3 regions of the Bacillus paramycoides genome follow, and region 3 is predicted to be linked to each of the others. Evidence: riboswitches for the same ligand, from Rfam matches in the RefSeq annotation. Region 3 holds a riboswitch; each other region holds the start of a gene.
What was found. A riboswitch is a leader RNA that binds a small molecule or an ion and turns the genes downstream of it on or off. The one in region 3 is predicted to bind S-adenosylmethionine.

Region 1: linked by a shared signal. The riboswitch ahead of AAG068_RS07235 (Na+/H+ antiporter NhaC family protein) and the one ahead of metI (cystathionine gamma-synthase/O-acetylhomoserine thiolyase) in region 3 are both predicted to bind S-adenosylmethionine.
Region 2: linked by a shared signal. The riboswitch ahead of AAG068_RS01885 (methionine ABC transporter ATP-binding protein) and the one ahead of metI (cystathionine gamma-synthase/O-acetylhomoserine thiolyase) in region 3 are both predicted to bind S-adenosylmethionine.

Annotation. Positions count from the first base shown of each region.
Region 1 is NZ_CP152427.1:1,388,916-1,393,412, forward strand. It holds gene gltP (glutamate/aspartate:proton symporter GltP) at 1-1,083, shown strand, start outside; gene AAG068_RS07230 (DUF402 domain-containing protein) at 1,150-1,668, shown strand; SAM riboswitch class I at 1,789-1,894, shown strand; gene AAG068_RS07235 (Na+/H+ antiporter NhaC family protein) at 1,989-3,305, shown strand; gene AAG068_RS07240 (hypothetical protein) at 3,534-3,890, shown strand; gene AAG068_RS07245 (PspA/IM30 family protein) at 3,936-4,497, shown strand, end outside.
Region 2 is NZ_CP152427.1:346,540-351,036, forward strand. It holds gene pruA (L-glutamate gamma-semialdehyde dehydrogenase) at 1-1,143, shown strand, start outside; gene AAG068_RS01875 (hypothetical protein) at 1,324-1,473, shown strand; gene AAG068_RS01880 (cysteine hydrolase family protein) at 1,704-2,267, opposite strand; SAM riboswitch class I at 2,509-2,614, shown strand; gene AAG068_RS01885 (methionine ABC transporter ATP-binding protein) at 2,738-3,757, shown strand; gene AAG068_RS01890 (methionine ABC transporter permease) at 3,747-4,412, shown strand; gene AAG068_RS01895 (MetQ/NlpA family ABC transporter substrate-binding protein) at 4,434-4,497, shown strand, end outside.
Region 3 is NZ_CP152427.1:4,129,810-4,134,306, forward strand. It holds gene metH (methionine synthase) at 1-282, opposite strand, end outside; gene AAG068_RS21365 (bifunctional homocysteine S-methyltransferase/methylenetetrahydrofolate reductase) at 282-2,114, opposite strand; SAM riboswitch class I at 2,185-2,294, opposite strand; SAM riboswitch class I at 2,498-2,607, shown strand; gene metI (cystathionine gamma-synthase/O-acetylhomoserine thiolyase) at 2,702-3,814, shown strand; gene metC (cystathionine beta-lyase) at 3,811-4,497, shown strand, end outside.

The sequences.
Region 1 (4,497 bases), 2.6 Mb from region 3:
GTTGGCGATGTTAAAAAATTAGGTCGACTAGGCGGAAAAACAATTATTTACTTTGAAATTATTACAACAATTGCAATTATTGTTGGTCTATTAATTGCGAATATTTTCCAACCAGGAAAAGGCGTAAATATGGAGCAGTTAACAAAGACAGATATTTCGAAATATACACATACGACAGAGCAAGTACAAAGTCATTCATTTGCAGATACATTTGTAAATATTGTTCCAACGAACATTGTGAAGTCATTAGCTGACGGAGATATGCTTGCTATTATCTTCTTCTCTGTATTATTTGGCTTAGGTGTAGCGGCAATTGGTGAAAGAGGAAGACCGGTTCTTCAATTTTTCCAAGGTGTAGCTGATGCAATGTTTTATGTAACAAACCAAGTTATGAAATTTGCACCATTTGGTGTGTTTGCACTAATTGGAGTTACAGTTTCTACATTTGGTCTTTCTTCATTAATTCCATTAGGGAAATTATTAATTGTAGTATACGGAGCAATGATTTTCTTCGTTGTAGTCGTATTAGGAATTACAGCGAAAATATTTGGAATTAACATTTTCCAATTCTTTAAGATTTTAAAAGACGAACTGATCTTAGCATACTCTACAGCAAGTTCAGAAACAGTTTTACCAAAAATCATGGAGAAGATGGAGAAGTTCGGTTGTCCAAAGGCAATTACATCTTTCGTTATTCCGACAGGTTATTCATTTAACTTAGATGGATCAACTTTATATCAAGCAATTGCAGCTATTTTCTTAGCGCAAATGTACGGTATTGATTTATCTATTACACAACAAATTACATTATTACTTGTATTAATGCTTACATCAAAAGGTATTGCGGGTGTACCGGGCGTATCATTCGTTGTATTATTAGCGACACTTGGTACAGTAGGTATTCCAGCTGAAGGTTTAGCCTTTATCGCTGGTATTGACCGTATTTTAGATATGGCTCGTACAGCAGTTAACGTTGTAGGTAACTCTTTAGCAGCTGTAGTTATGTCTAAGTGGGAAGGTCAGTATGACGCTGAAAAAGGACAAGCCTACTTGAAAGAAATTTCTAATAAGCAAGCAGCTTAATTATAATTTGAACAAGCTCTCACATAATATGTGGGGGCTTTTCTATATAGAAAGGGAGCAGACGAAATGAAACGTAAATATGGTGACGGTTCTTCGTGGAAGCGACTAATAGAGAGGGATTATACGGTTAAGCAAATAGAAGAGGGGATGCTAGGAATATTAGAAATAAAAAAGGTGAGAGAACCTAGTTGTAAAGAATATGATGGAAAAGAGCTTTGTATTGCTGGCAATCGGTATACGTGGATTCAGTATTTCATAGACGGGAAAAACTTTGCGATTACCGCTATGTTAGATGATCAAAAAGAATTAGTACAATATTATATCGATGTGGCGAAAGAATATAAAATAGACGAACGTGGTTTACCGTATTTTGATGATTTATATTTAGATGTAGTGTTATTACCGAACGGTAAAATGTATATATTGGATGAAGATGAGCTAGAGGATGCTTATAAAAGTGGCGATGTTACAAAAGAAGAGTATGAGTTGGCTTGGTACACTACGAAATGGATCATAGATGCAATAAAAAATTGTGAATTTTATTGGATTTCAATATTGGAAGAAGAAATCAAAAAGTTAAAATGATTGTTGTATTCAAATTTTTGTATAATTACCAAAAAAATCTATACAAAAAATAATTGACTTTTGTTTTGTAAGCGAGTAAAGTTAGGGAAGAAATTATTATTAAAAAATAAATATGAAACCTTCTTATAAAGAGAGGCGGAGGGACTGGCCCTACGATGCCTCGGCAGCGGACTCGATTTCAGAGTGCTGTGCCAAATCCAGCAAGCATGTGCTTGAAAGATGAGAAGAGTGTTTCTTATAGATGTATAAGACCTCTTCTCATTGGAAGAGGTCTTTTATTATTCATTAGAAAAAGGTTGAAACTAGGGAGAGATGGTACTTTGAAAGAAACGAGAGGAAATGGTTTGGCTTTATTACCACTTGGGATATTTTTGGCGCTATTTATTGGTTCTGGAATTATTACAGGTGATTTCTATAAATTGCCGATACTTGTAGCAATTTCAATTGCTGTAGGAGTGGCTTTAGCAATGAATCGTAAAGAAAGTTTTAATGTAAAAGTAGAACGATTTGCTAAAGGTGCAGGGAACCCAGATATTATGATTATGGTTCTAATTTTTGTCCTAGCAGGAGCATTTTCTGAAACAGCAAAAGGGATGGGCGGCGTTGATTCTACAGTTAACTTAGCGTTATCCATTTTACCGCAAGGATTTATCGTAGCTGGAATTTTTGTTATAGGAGCATTTATTTCATTAGCGATGGGAACTTCAATGGGAACAATAGCTGCATTAGCACCAATTGCTGTAGGTATTAGTGGGCAAACTGATATCTCCATTGCACTTACGATGGCTACTGTTGTTGGGGGAGCGATGTTTGGTGATAATTTATCATTTATTTCAGATACAACAATCGCAGCTGTACGTTCGCAAGGAACAGAAATGAAAGATAAGTTTAAAACGAACTTTTTAATTGTATTACCAGCGGCTATTATTACAATTGTATTATTAGTAATCGTTACTTTAGGAAGCGACACACAGATTAAAGCGCATAGCTTTGACTGGATAAAGATTTTACCGTATGCAGGAGTACTTATTACAGCATTACTTGGCTGGAATGTACTTATTGTGTTAACTGGTGGAACTGTACTATCTGGCGTTATCGGTCTTTTAGATGGCAGTTACACGTTAGAGAGTTTCTTTAAAAGTGTAACGACTGGAATGGGCGGTATGATGGAGTTAGTACTACTTGCTATTTTAATTGGCGGTATGGTCGAACTGATTCAATATAATGGTGGCATTCAATATTTAATGAATATTTTAACTCGTAACATTCGTTCAAAAAAAGGAGCAGAGTTCGGTATTGCTGGCTTAGTAAGTATGACGAATATGTGTACAGCGAATAATACGATTTCTATTATCTTTACAGGTCCGCTTGCGAAAAACATTGCAGATCAATATGAAATTGATCCCCGTAAATCAGCGAGTGTATTAGATCTTTTCTCATGCTGTGTGCAAGGATTAATTCCGTATGGTGCGCAAATGTTAACGGCAGCAGGGTTTGCGGCGTTATCTCCGATTGAATTGTTACCATATGCGTTTTATCCGATCTTAGTTGGAGTATGTGGAATCATTTCTATATTAATTGGTTTCCCGAGGTTTTCTAAAGTAGCGGGAAAGAAAGAGTATGATAAAACAGCATAATGAAAATGAAGTTTATGAATTGTAACGAAAGCCGTACAGAGAATGTTCTCTGTGCGGCTTTTTATGTGCGGAAAAAGAGTGAATGATTCTATCCTACCGTATGTTTTTACAAAAGGCTGAATGCAACTCGGTCTTAAGTCTGAGTCAAAAACGGTTCTTAAGCTCGTTATGGAAAAAAGAAAAAATAGTTAAGATAAGAGTATCAAATCGAAGGGAGGCAAGCACAAGATGAAACAATTTCTAGCGTTTATCGCGGCTGGTATTTTAGCTTTAATTGCTCTTGGCAGTCTTGCTGGTATTATAGGATTCGCAATTGGAGCAGGAGTTGTGTACTGGAGCTATAAATCATTTGTGCGAGCACAATCATTTTTTGGAAAGTTAGCTTGGGGTATTGTTGGTTTAATCGGCTTGTCCATCGCCCTTTCTCATTCCCCAGCATTAATCGGTATTGCAGCATTAGTAGTTTTATACTACGGATACCGTGAGTGGAAAAAAGAAAAAGATGTAGTTGTTGATTCTGCTCCAGAAAGTTCTAAACCATATAGCAACTTTGAAGATGAGTGGAACAAGTTAATGAAAAACTAATATAAAATAAATCAAATTTATAAAGTAGAAGAGAGGAAGATTATAATGAAACAATCTTTATTCGGACGTGTACGCGATGCAATTTTAGCAGATTTTCATAATGTATTAGATGAGAAAGAAAGAAAAAACCCAATCGCTATGTTAAACCAGTATTTACGCGATAGTGAGCGTGAAATAACAAAAATTGAGAAGTTAATTCAGCGTCATAAAACATTAAAATCTAATTTTGCTCGTGAACTTGAGCAAGCGCGATATTTCGTTAATAAAAGATCAAAGCAAGCAATCATTGCTCAAGAAGCAGGCGAACTACAACTACATGAGCGTGCCTTAGAGGAAGTAGCTTATTATGAAGGGCAAGTAACTCGATTAGAAGAAATGTATGCAGGTGTTGTAGAGCAAATTGATGAGTTAGAGCGTCGTCTTTCTGAAATGAAAAATAAATTAAAAGAAATGCACGCAAAGCGTATGGAATTAATGGCACGTGAAAATATGGCGCATGCAAATCGCCGTATGAATACTGCGATGCATAAAATGGATGAAAATAATCCATTCTTACGATTTGAAGAAATTGAGGATCATATTCGCGACTTAGAAACTCGTATGAATG
Region 2 (4,497 bases), 1.5 Mb from region 3:
GAAGCAATCGACTTTATGGAATATTATGGTCGTCAAATGTTAAAATTAAAAGACGGAATTCCAGTAGAAAGCCGTCCAATTGAATATAATCGTTTCTCTTACATTCCATTAGGAGTAGGTGTTATCATTTCTCCTTGGAACTTCCCATTCGCAATTATGGCAGGTATGACAACAGCAGCTTTAGTTTCTGGTAACACAGTATTACTAAAACCAGCTAGTACAACTCCTGTAGTAGCAGCGAAATTCATGGAAGTATTAGAAGAAGCTGGCTTACCAGCTGGCGTAGTAAACTTCGTTCCAGGTAATGGTTCTGAAGTTGGTGACTACTTAGTAGATCACCCTCGTACACGTTTCGTGAGCTTCACTGGATCTCGTGATGTAGGTATCCGAATTTATGAGCGTGCAGCGAAAGTAAACCCAGGCCAAATTTGGTTAAAACGCGTTATCGCTGAAATGGGTGGTAAAGATACAATCGTTGTTGATAAAGAAGCTGATCTTGAATTAGCAGCTAAATCTATCGTTGCATCAGCATTTGGATTCTCAGGACAAAAATGTTCTGCATGTTCTCGTGCAGTAATCCATGAAGATGTATACGATCACGTATTAAATCGTGCTGTTGAATTAACGAAAAAATTAACAGTTGCTAACCCAGCTGTATTAGGTACAAATATGGGTCCTGTTAATGACCAAGCTGCATTCGATAAAGTAATGAGCTATGTTGCAATTGGTAAAGAAGAAGGTAGAATCTTAGCAGGTGGCGAAGGAGACGATTCTAAAGGCTGGTTCATCCAACCAACAATCGTTGCTGACGTTGCAGAAGATGCTCGCTTAATGAAAGAAGAAATCTTCGGACCAGTAGTAGCATTCTGTAAAGCAAAAGACTTTGACCATGCACTTGCAATTGCAAATAATACAGAATACGGTTTAACAGGAGCAGTTATTTCTAACAACCGTGACCATATTGAAAAAGCACGTGAAGACTTCCACGTAGGTAACTTATACTTCAACCGTGGATGTACTGGTGCAATCGTAGGATACCAACCATTCGGTGGCTTTAACATGTCTGGTACAGACTCTAAAGCTGGTGGTCCTGATTACTTAGCACTTCACATGCAAGCAAAAACTACTTCTGAAACTTTATAAGAAATAGTAGAAGAGATCTTCGCAGTCTGCGAAGATCTCTTTTTTTTGAGAAAATTTTTTCTATATGTGGATTAAGATAGATATCAGTAGAAAAACTAATAAGGTTTACTTCAGTAAAATAAGGTATATTATATTGGTTGAATAGATTCTCTTTAAAGATAAGAAAAGTAGGTGAACAAAGTGGGAAAATATCAATTGGATTATAAAGGCCAGGTAGCTGTGGCAAAGTTTCATGAAAAACAGACGCCTGTCAAATTTGATAAAAAGCAGCAAATTGAAAAATTGCGTGCGGAGTATTTGAAAAAGAAACAAAAACAGACAGATAAATAATAGGAGAGACTAGTTAATTTGAATGAAAAACACTTACTATAAATTACCATTTGGTAAGTGGAACTAGCTAAACCCTATTAATATCGGGATAAACATGTAAATAGAAACAAAACAACGAGAAAAGTTGACTTATTAGTCACATTTTTTAGTATTCATTTTAAGGATTTCCTGTATAATACAATTTGAAAGAAAATCTATGGTTTGACAAGAAACACTCCTTTCGGTTTTGCTCACTGAAGGGAGTGTTTTTTTGTAGCTACAAACTCCTCTGTACTCATTACATTCCCATATACGCCATTTAAACTAGCCAAAATTGTGTTATGAATATAAACGGCTGGTATAGTAGCATTCTTAAAAGAAAGATCTTTTGTAGCACAAGCATCATGTATAACGGTACATTGAAAGCCGAAATCAAAAGCAGCTCTTACGGTAGCATCGATACACATATGAGTCATCATCCCACATATGACGACGTGCTCGATGTTTAAACGTTGTAATTGTTCTAGAAGATCAGTTTCCCGAAAACTATTTGGATAATGTTTGATTATAACGGTTTCATTTCTAAGTGGGCGTACGCTTTTATGAATATGTACACCTTCTGTATTTGGTAGGAAAAAAGTAGCGTCATCTTTTATTGCTACATGTTGGATATGAAAAATAGGTTCATTTCTCGTTCTAAAGAGTTGTAGTAGCTCATTAGCATAGTCGCTTGCTTCTACCGGATTACGTAATTCCATCTTTCCTTGTGGAAAATAATCATTTTGAATATCAACAAGTAAAAGAGCTGTTTTCATATATTTATCTTCCTCCGATTTCATATTCAAATAATGGTATTCAATTAGTAGAGAAGATTATCCTTTTAAAAAATATGCGAGAGGAGAATTTTACATAACTTTAAAGATTACTATTTTTTCATGAATTTTCATCTGAAAATTATAATAAAGGAATAATTAATATTTTTCTAAAAAATGTATTGACTCTTATTATTCTGAGTTCTATAATGAGAATTAATTAAACGACAATTAAATCGATACATTCTTATCCAGAGAGGTGGAGGGACTGGCCCTACGATACCTCAGCAACGGGTTTTTTAATACCGTGCTAACTCCAGCAAGCCTTATAAAGGCTTGGAAGATGAGAAGATGTGAACGAGTACATATAAGTGCTCTCCTTCTTATCTTTATGTTTGATAAGAAGGAGAGCACTTTTTATTTTACCTCGAAAGCTCTACTTCAAGTTTTTACAGCATATAGGAGGGGAAAAAATGATTTCTTTTAACAACGTAAGTAAAGTATATGAATCAAGTGGGCAATCTGTTCATGCGGTGGAGGATGTAACGTTATCAGTTGAAAAGGGCGAAATTTTCGGCATTATCGGTTTTAGTGGCGCTGGAAAGAGTACGTTGTTACGCTTAGTAAATATGTTAGAGAGACCAACGGCAGGAACGATTTCAATAGATGATAAAGATATTACATCACTATCGACGAAAGAATTACGGAAGCTAAGACAAAGAATCGGGATGATTTTTCAAAGTTTTAATTTATTTAATTCAAGAACAGTGTTTGGGAATATTGCGTATCCATTAAAATTAGCAAAAGTACCAAATAATGAGATAAAAGAAAGAGTAAATGAACTGCTGAAGTTTGTCGGGTTAGAGGATAAAGCAGACTATTATCCAGAGCAACTATCAGGTGGTCAAAAACAGCGTGTGGGCATTGCTAGGGCACTGGCAACATCACCAGATATCCTTATATGTGATGAGGCAACATCAGCTTTAGATCCAGAAACAACGACAGAAATTTTGAACTTATTAAAGAAAGTAAATCGAGAATACAATGTAACAATTCTTCTTATTACACATGAAATGCATGTTGTGAAAGAAATTTGTCACCGTGTAGCTGTAATGGAGAAGGGAAAGGTTATTGAAGAAGGAAAACTGTTTGATGTTTTTACACAACCAAAAACAAAGACGACTCAAAATTTTGTACGCTCTATTATTAATGATCATTTACCGGAAAGTGTTTTAGGGAAAATTCAAAATGGTGGACAGATTTATCGCTTAACATTTACTGGTGAAGAGACAGGACAGCCGGTACTATCGTATATCGCGAAAAACTATAACGTCGATGTAAACGTACTGTACGGAAATATTATTGAACTTCAAAATGTGTTATTTGGAAATCTACTTGTAGAACTGCAAGGTGAACAGAAAGAAATTCAAAAAGCATTACAACATCTAAGACTACAAGTGCAGCTGAAGGAGGTAGAAGCTCATGCGAGTTGATTGGAGTATATTTTGGCCCCGCATAGTAGATGCGACGGGGGATACCCTCTTAATGGTAATTGTAACCCTTATATTCGCTACAATTCTTGGTATACCTCTAGGTTTACTATTATATGTAACGAGAAAAGGAAACTTTTTAGAAAATAAATGGATCTTTTCTATTCTTAATATCATTATTAATACAATTCGTCCGGTTCCATTCATCATCTTCTTAGTAGCTTTAAGCCCACTAACAAGAAGTGTTATCGGAACGACGATTGGAACAGCAGCAGCAATTTTCCCAATGACGTTAGTTGCATCAATCGGTATCGCTAGAATGGTTGAAACAAATCTTGTTTCAGTTCCAAAGGGAGTCATTGAAGCCGCTCAAGCAATGGGTGCTTCACCATTTAGAATTGTTTTTGAAATTCTTGTACCAGAAGCGTTAGCACCATTAATCTTAGGGGTTACATTTATGACAGTTGGTTTAATTGAATTTTCTGCAGTTGCTGGGCTTGTCGGTGGCGGCGGTCTTGGTGACTTAGCGATGACATATGGTTATCAACGTTTTGATACATCGGTTATGTTCGTAACGGTCGTTTTACTTATTATTCTCGTACAGGTAGCTCAAAACTTAGGAAACTACTTTGCGAAAGTCTTTTTACGCAGATCATAAAAGGGAAGAGGGGAAAAGGAAATGAAGAAAATTTTAGCATTTGCATTATCAGCAATTGTAGGGATTTCAGCGTTAAGTGGTTGTT
Region 3 (4,497 bases):
CTCATTTAGTTCCTCGTCTAAATGAGACAACTCATAATCACTTAATACAATATTTGTCGCCCCAAATGTATTTGTTTCAATAATATCTGCTCCAGCTTCAATATAAGCTTTATGAATCTTTAAAATGACATCAGGCCTTGTTTCTACTAAATATTCATTACAGCCTTCGTACTCTTCTCCTCCGAAATCTTCCGCAGTTAAGTCCTCTTGCTGAATCATTGTTCCCATTGCACCATCTAATATTAAGATGTTATTTTGTAATTTTTCTTCTATACATTTCATCAATTAATACCTTCTTTCACTTCTTGCTTTTCTCTCACATATTTAACGAGGTGTTCTGTAATTTCATATTTTAGAAATGGTGTAATAAGATAAATGCCGTTAAAATATTTCATCGCCGCATCGATCAACTCTTGAGAAATACGAATCCCTTCCTCAATTGCTGCCTCTTTCGTTTCATGTCCATCCATTCTCTCTCTTACTGCTTCAGGTAAAGTAATACCTGGCACCTCAAAATGAAGAAAATCTGCATTCCGTTTACTTATTAATGGCATAATCCCAATAAAAATAGGTTGTTCTAAATGCTTTGTCGCTTCATACACTTCTTCAATTAACGCGATATCATAAATTGGCTGCGTTAAGAAATATTCTGCTCCAGCATCTATTTTCCGTTCCATTCGCTTAACCGCTGCTTTTAAATGTCTTACATGCGGATTAAACGCACCTCCTACTGAAAACCTTGTTGCTGGACCTATTGATTTCCCTAAAATGGAGCGCCCATCGTTCATTTCTTTAATCATTTTAATGAGCTCAATAGAGGACAAATCATATACAGAAGTGGCACCTGGAAAATCACCAACGCGTGCTGGATCACCAGTTAAAGCTAACACTTCTTCCATGCCTAACGCTGATAATCCTAGTAAATGAGATTGTAGTCCGATGACGTTATGGTCTCTACACGTTAAGTGCGTCAATACCGGAATATCGTGTTTCGTTAATAATGCACCCATTGCCATATTCGAGACGCGAGGCGATGCTAATGAATTATCTGCTAGAGTAATAGCATCTGCTCCAGCTCTTTTCAATGCTCTTGCGCCTTCAAAAAAACGCTGTGTATCTAACGTTTTTGGTGGATCTAATTCCACTACTACTGTCGTTTGTTTTTTGGCTTTCTCTGCTAAAGTAATATGAGCTTTCGAACGTTTCTCATGCGTATGAACTACTTTCGGTCTTTGAATCGTATCTTTCTCTATTACAGGCGTAACATGTAAAGTGGCACGTTTCATGCTTTCAATATGTTCTGGCGTAGTGCCACAACAACCACCCAATAACCGAATACCTTGCTCAATAAATTTCGGTGTCATCGCTTCGAAATAAGCTGGACTTCCCTCATATACGTAACGTCCCTCCACATAATTCGGGAGACCTGCATTTGGATATGCTGACAAATAACCATTTTGCGGGATCGATATCATTTTAAAAGCTTCCGTCATATGAAGTGGCCCTAGTTGGCAGTTCAATCCAACAACATTTGCACCATAATCTAAAAGCTGTTTTAATATTTCATTTACATCATTTCCATTTTGAGTCGTACCTGCCTCATGTAACGCTAATTGCGCTACAATTGGAATATTCGTTTGTTTTCGTAACACCTGAACGGCATGAAGTAATTCAAACTCATCATAAAAAGTCTCTAATAGTAATCCATCAACCTGTTCTTCTAGTAAAGCACTTGCCTGCTCAAGTAACATAAATTCTCTTTCCATATCAGTTGTCGTAACAGCTCCGATATGTTTCATACCACCAATTGTTCCTAAAATGGCATTTCTGTCTGTAACAGATGCTTTCGCCAGTTTTACTGCTGCTCTATTAATTTCAGTAACTTGATTTTCTAAACCATACATACGTAATTTCGCTTCATTTGCTCCGTACGTATTTGTTTGAATTACATCTGCCCCAGCAGCTACATATTGCTTATGAATCGATATAATTAAATCCGGATCAGATATATTCAATTCTTCAAAACTACTTTGCAAGCCATGTGAATGTAATAACGTTCCAACCGCACCATCACCTATTACAATTCCTTTTGATAATAAATCTAGTAATTTCACCAATCTCCCTCATTTCTATCAATATAAAAACCCCCTCTTCATTTTGAAGAGGGGGACATAATCGATCCTCCTCTTATTATGCAAAACATTCGTTTTGCAGGTATTAGCACCGTTTCAAACATTTCGTTTGAAGGTTGCCGGGTTTCATAGGGCCTTTCCCTCCACCGCTCTCAATAAGAGTTTGTCTTTATTATTTTATTTATGTAGCTAAAAGGAAATGCGTTCCCCTTTTAACAATGTTTGTTAATTTTTCAATAAATTTAGCACGCACAAATGCAAAAGTCAATGACACTTGCGGAAAAATAAAAATTATTTAAAATAAAGTTGCAATTCAATTATCTTTTGTTGTAAAGTTAAAAATATAATAAAATTTCATACGAACATTCTTATCTAGAGAGGTAGAGGGACTGGCCCTATGACGCCTCAGCAACCATTAACATTTGTTAATAAGGTGCTAATTCCAGCAAATTGTGAAAGATTTGACAGATGAGAAGAAGACTCTATTCAAACCGAAAGCCTTCTTCCTTAGAAGGCTTTTTTTATTTTACATTCACTTAATTGTTAATTTAAAAAGGAGGAATTTTCACATGTCAACTATTGAAACAAAACTAGCACAAATCGGAAACCGAAGCGAAACTACAACAGGAACTGTTAATCCACCTGTTTATTTTTCAACTGCCTATCGTCACGAAGGAATTGGTAAATCGACTGGCTTTGACTATTCACGAACTGGCAATCCAACTCGCGGCCTGTTAGAGCAGGCAATTGCAGACTTAGAACACGGTGAACAAGGATATGCCTGTAGTTCAGGGATGGCAGCTGTTCTCCTCGTCCTGTCCCTATTCCGTTCTGGAGACGAACTTATTGTATCTGAAGATTTATACGGGGGCACTTATCGATTATTTTCTGAGCACGAAAAAAAGTGGAACGTTCGATGTAGATACGTAAATACACAGTCTATTAAACAAATTGAGCAAGCTATCACAACTGAAACGAAGGCTATTTTCATAGAAACTCCAACTAATCCATTAATGCAAGTTACTGATATTGCTGCTGTCGCAACTGTAGCGAAAAGACACGGACTACTTCTTATCGTAGACAACACGTTCTACACACCTTATATACAGCAGCCATTAACAGAAGGCGCGGACATTGTAATTCATAGCGCAACGAAATATTTAGGAGGACATAACGATGTACTAAGCGGACTTGTCGTTGCAAAAGGAAAGGAACTTTGTGAGGAAATCGCTCATTATCATAATGCATCAGGCGCGGTCTTAAGCCCATTTGATTCATGGCTATTAATTCGTGGTATGAAAACATTAGCGCTTCGCATGAGACAACATGAAGAAAATGCAAAAGCAGTTGTCGCTTATTTAAATGATGAAGACGGTGTGACAGATGTATTTTACCCTGGAAGAGGCGGCATGATCTCATTTCGTCTAAAAGATGAAACGTGGATTAATCCATTCCTACAATCTTTATCCTTAATTACATTTGCTGAAAGTCTCGGTGGTGTTGAAAGTTTAATGACATATCCGGCAACACAAACACACGCTGATATTCCTGAAGAAATTAGAACAGCAAACGGTGTATGTAATCGTCTTCTTCGATTTTCTGTCGGTATTGAAAATAGTAACGATTTAATTCAAGACTTACAGCAAGCCATTAAACTTGTAAAAGAAGGTGTAAGAATATGAGTTATTCTATAGATACACTTTTACTACACAACCAATATAAACATGACTCACAAACAGGAGCTGTTAACGTTCCCATTTATAATACATCAACATTCCACCAATTTGATGTAGATACGTTCGGGAAATATGACTATAGCCGCTCTGGTAATCCAACTCGCGAAGCGCTTGAAGATATTATCGCTTTATTAGAAGGCGGAACAAAAGGGTTTGCATTCGCATCAGGAATTGCAGCGATTTCTACTGCATTCCTCCTCCTTTCACAAGGTGATCACGTACTCATTTCAGAAGACGTATACGGAGGGACTTATCGAATGATAACTGAAGTTCTCTCCCGTTACGGTGTATCACATACATTTGTTGATATGACCAATTTAGAAGAAATAAAACAAAACATTAAGCCAAATACAAAACTCTTTTATGTAGAAACACCCTCTAATCCACTTTTAAAAGTTACAGATATTCGTGCTGTTTCTAAACTTGCAAAATCTATTGACGCCCTTACTTTTGTTGATAATACATTTTTGACACCACTATTCCAGAAGCCACTTGATCTTGGCGCCGATGTCGTTCTTCATAGTGCCACAAAATTCATTGCCGGTCATAGTGATGTTACTGCAGGATTAGCGGTTGTAAAAGATGCCGAACTCGCTCAAAAACTTGGATTTTTACAAAATGCATTCGGC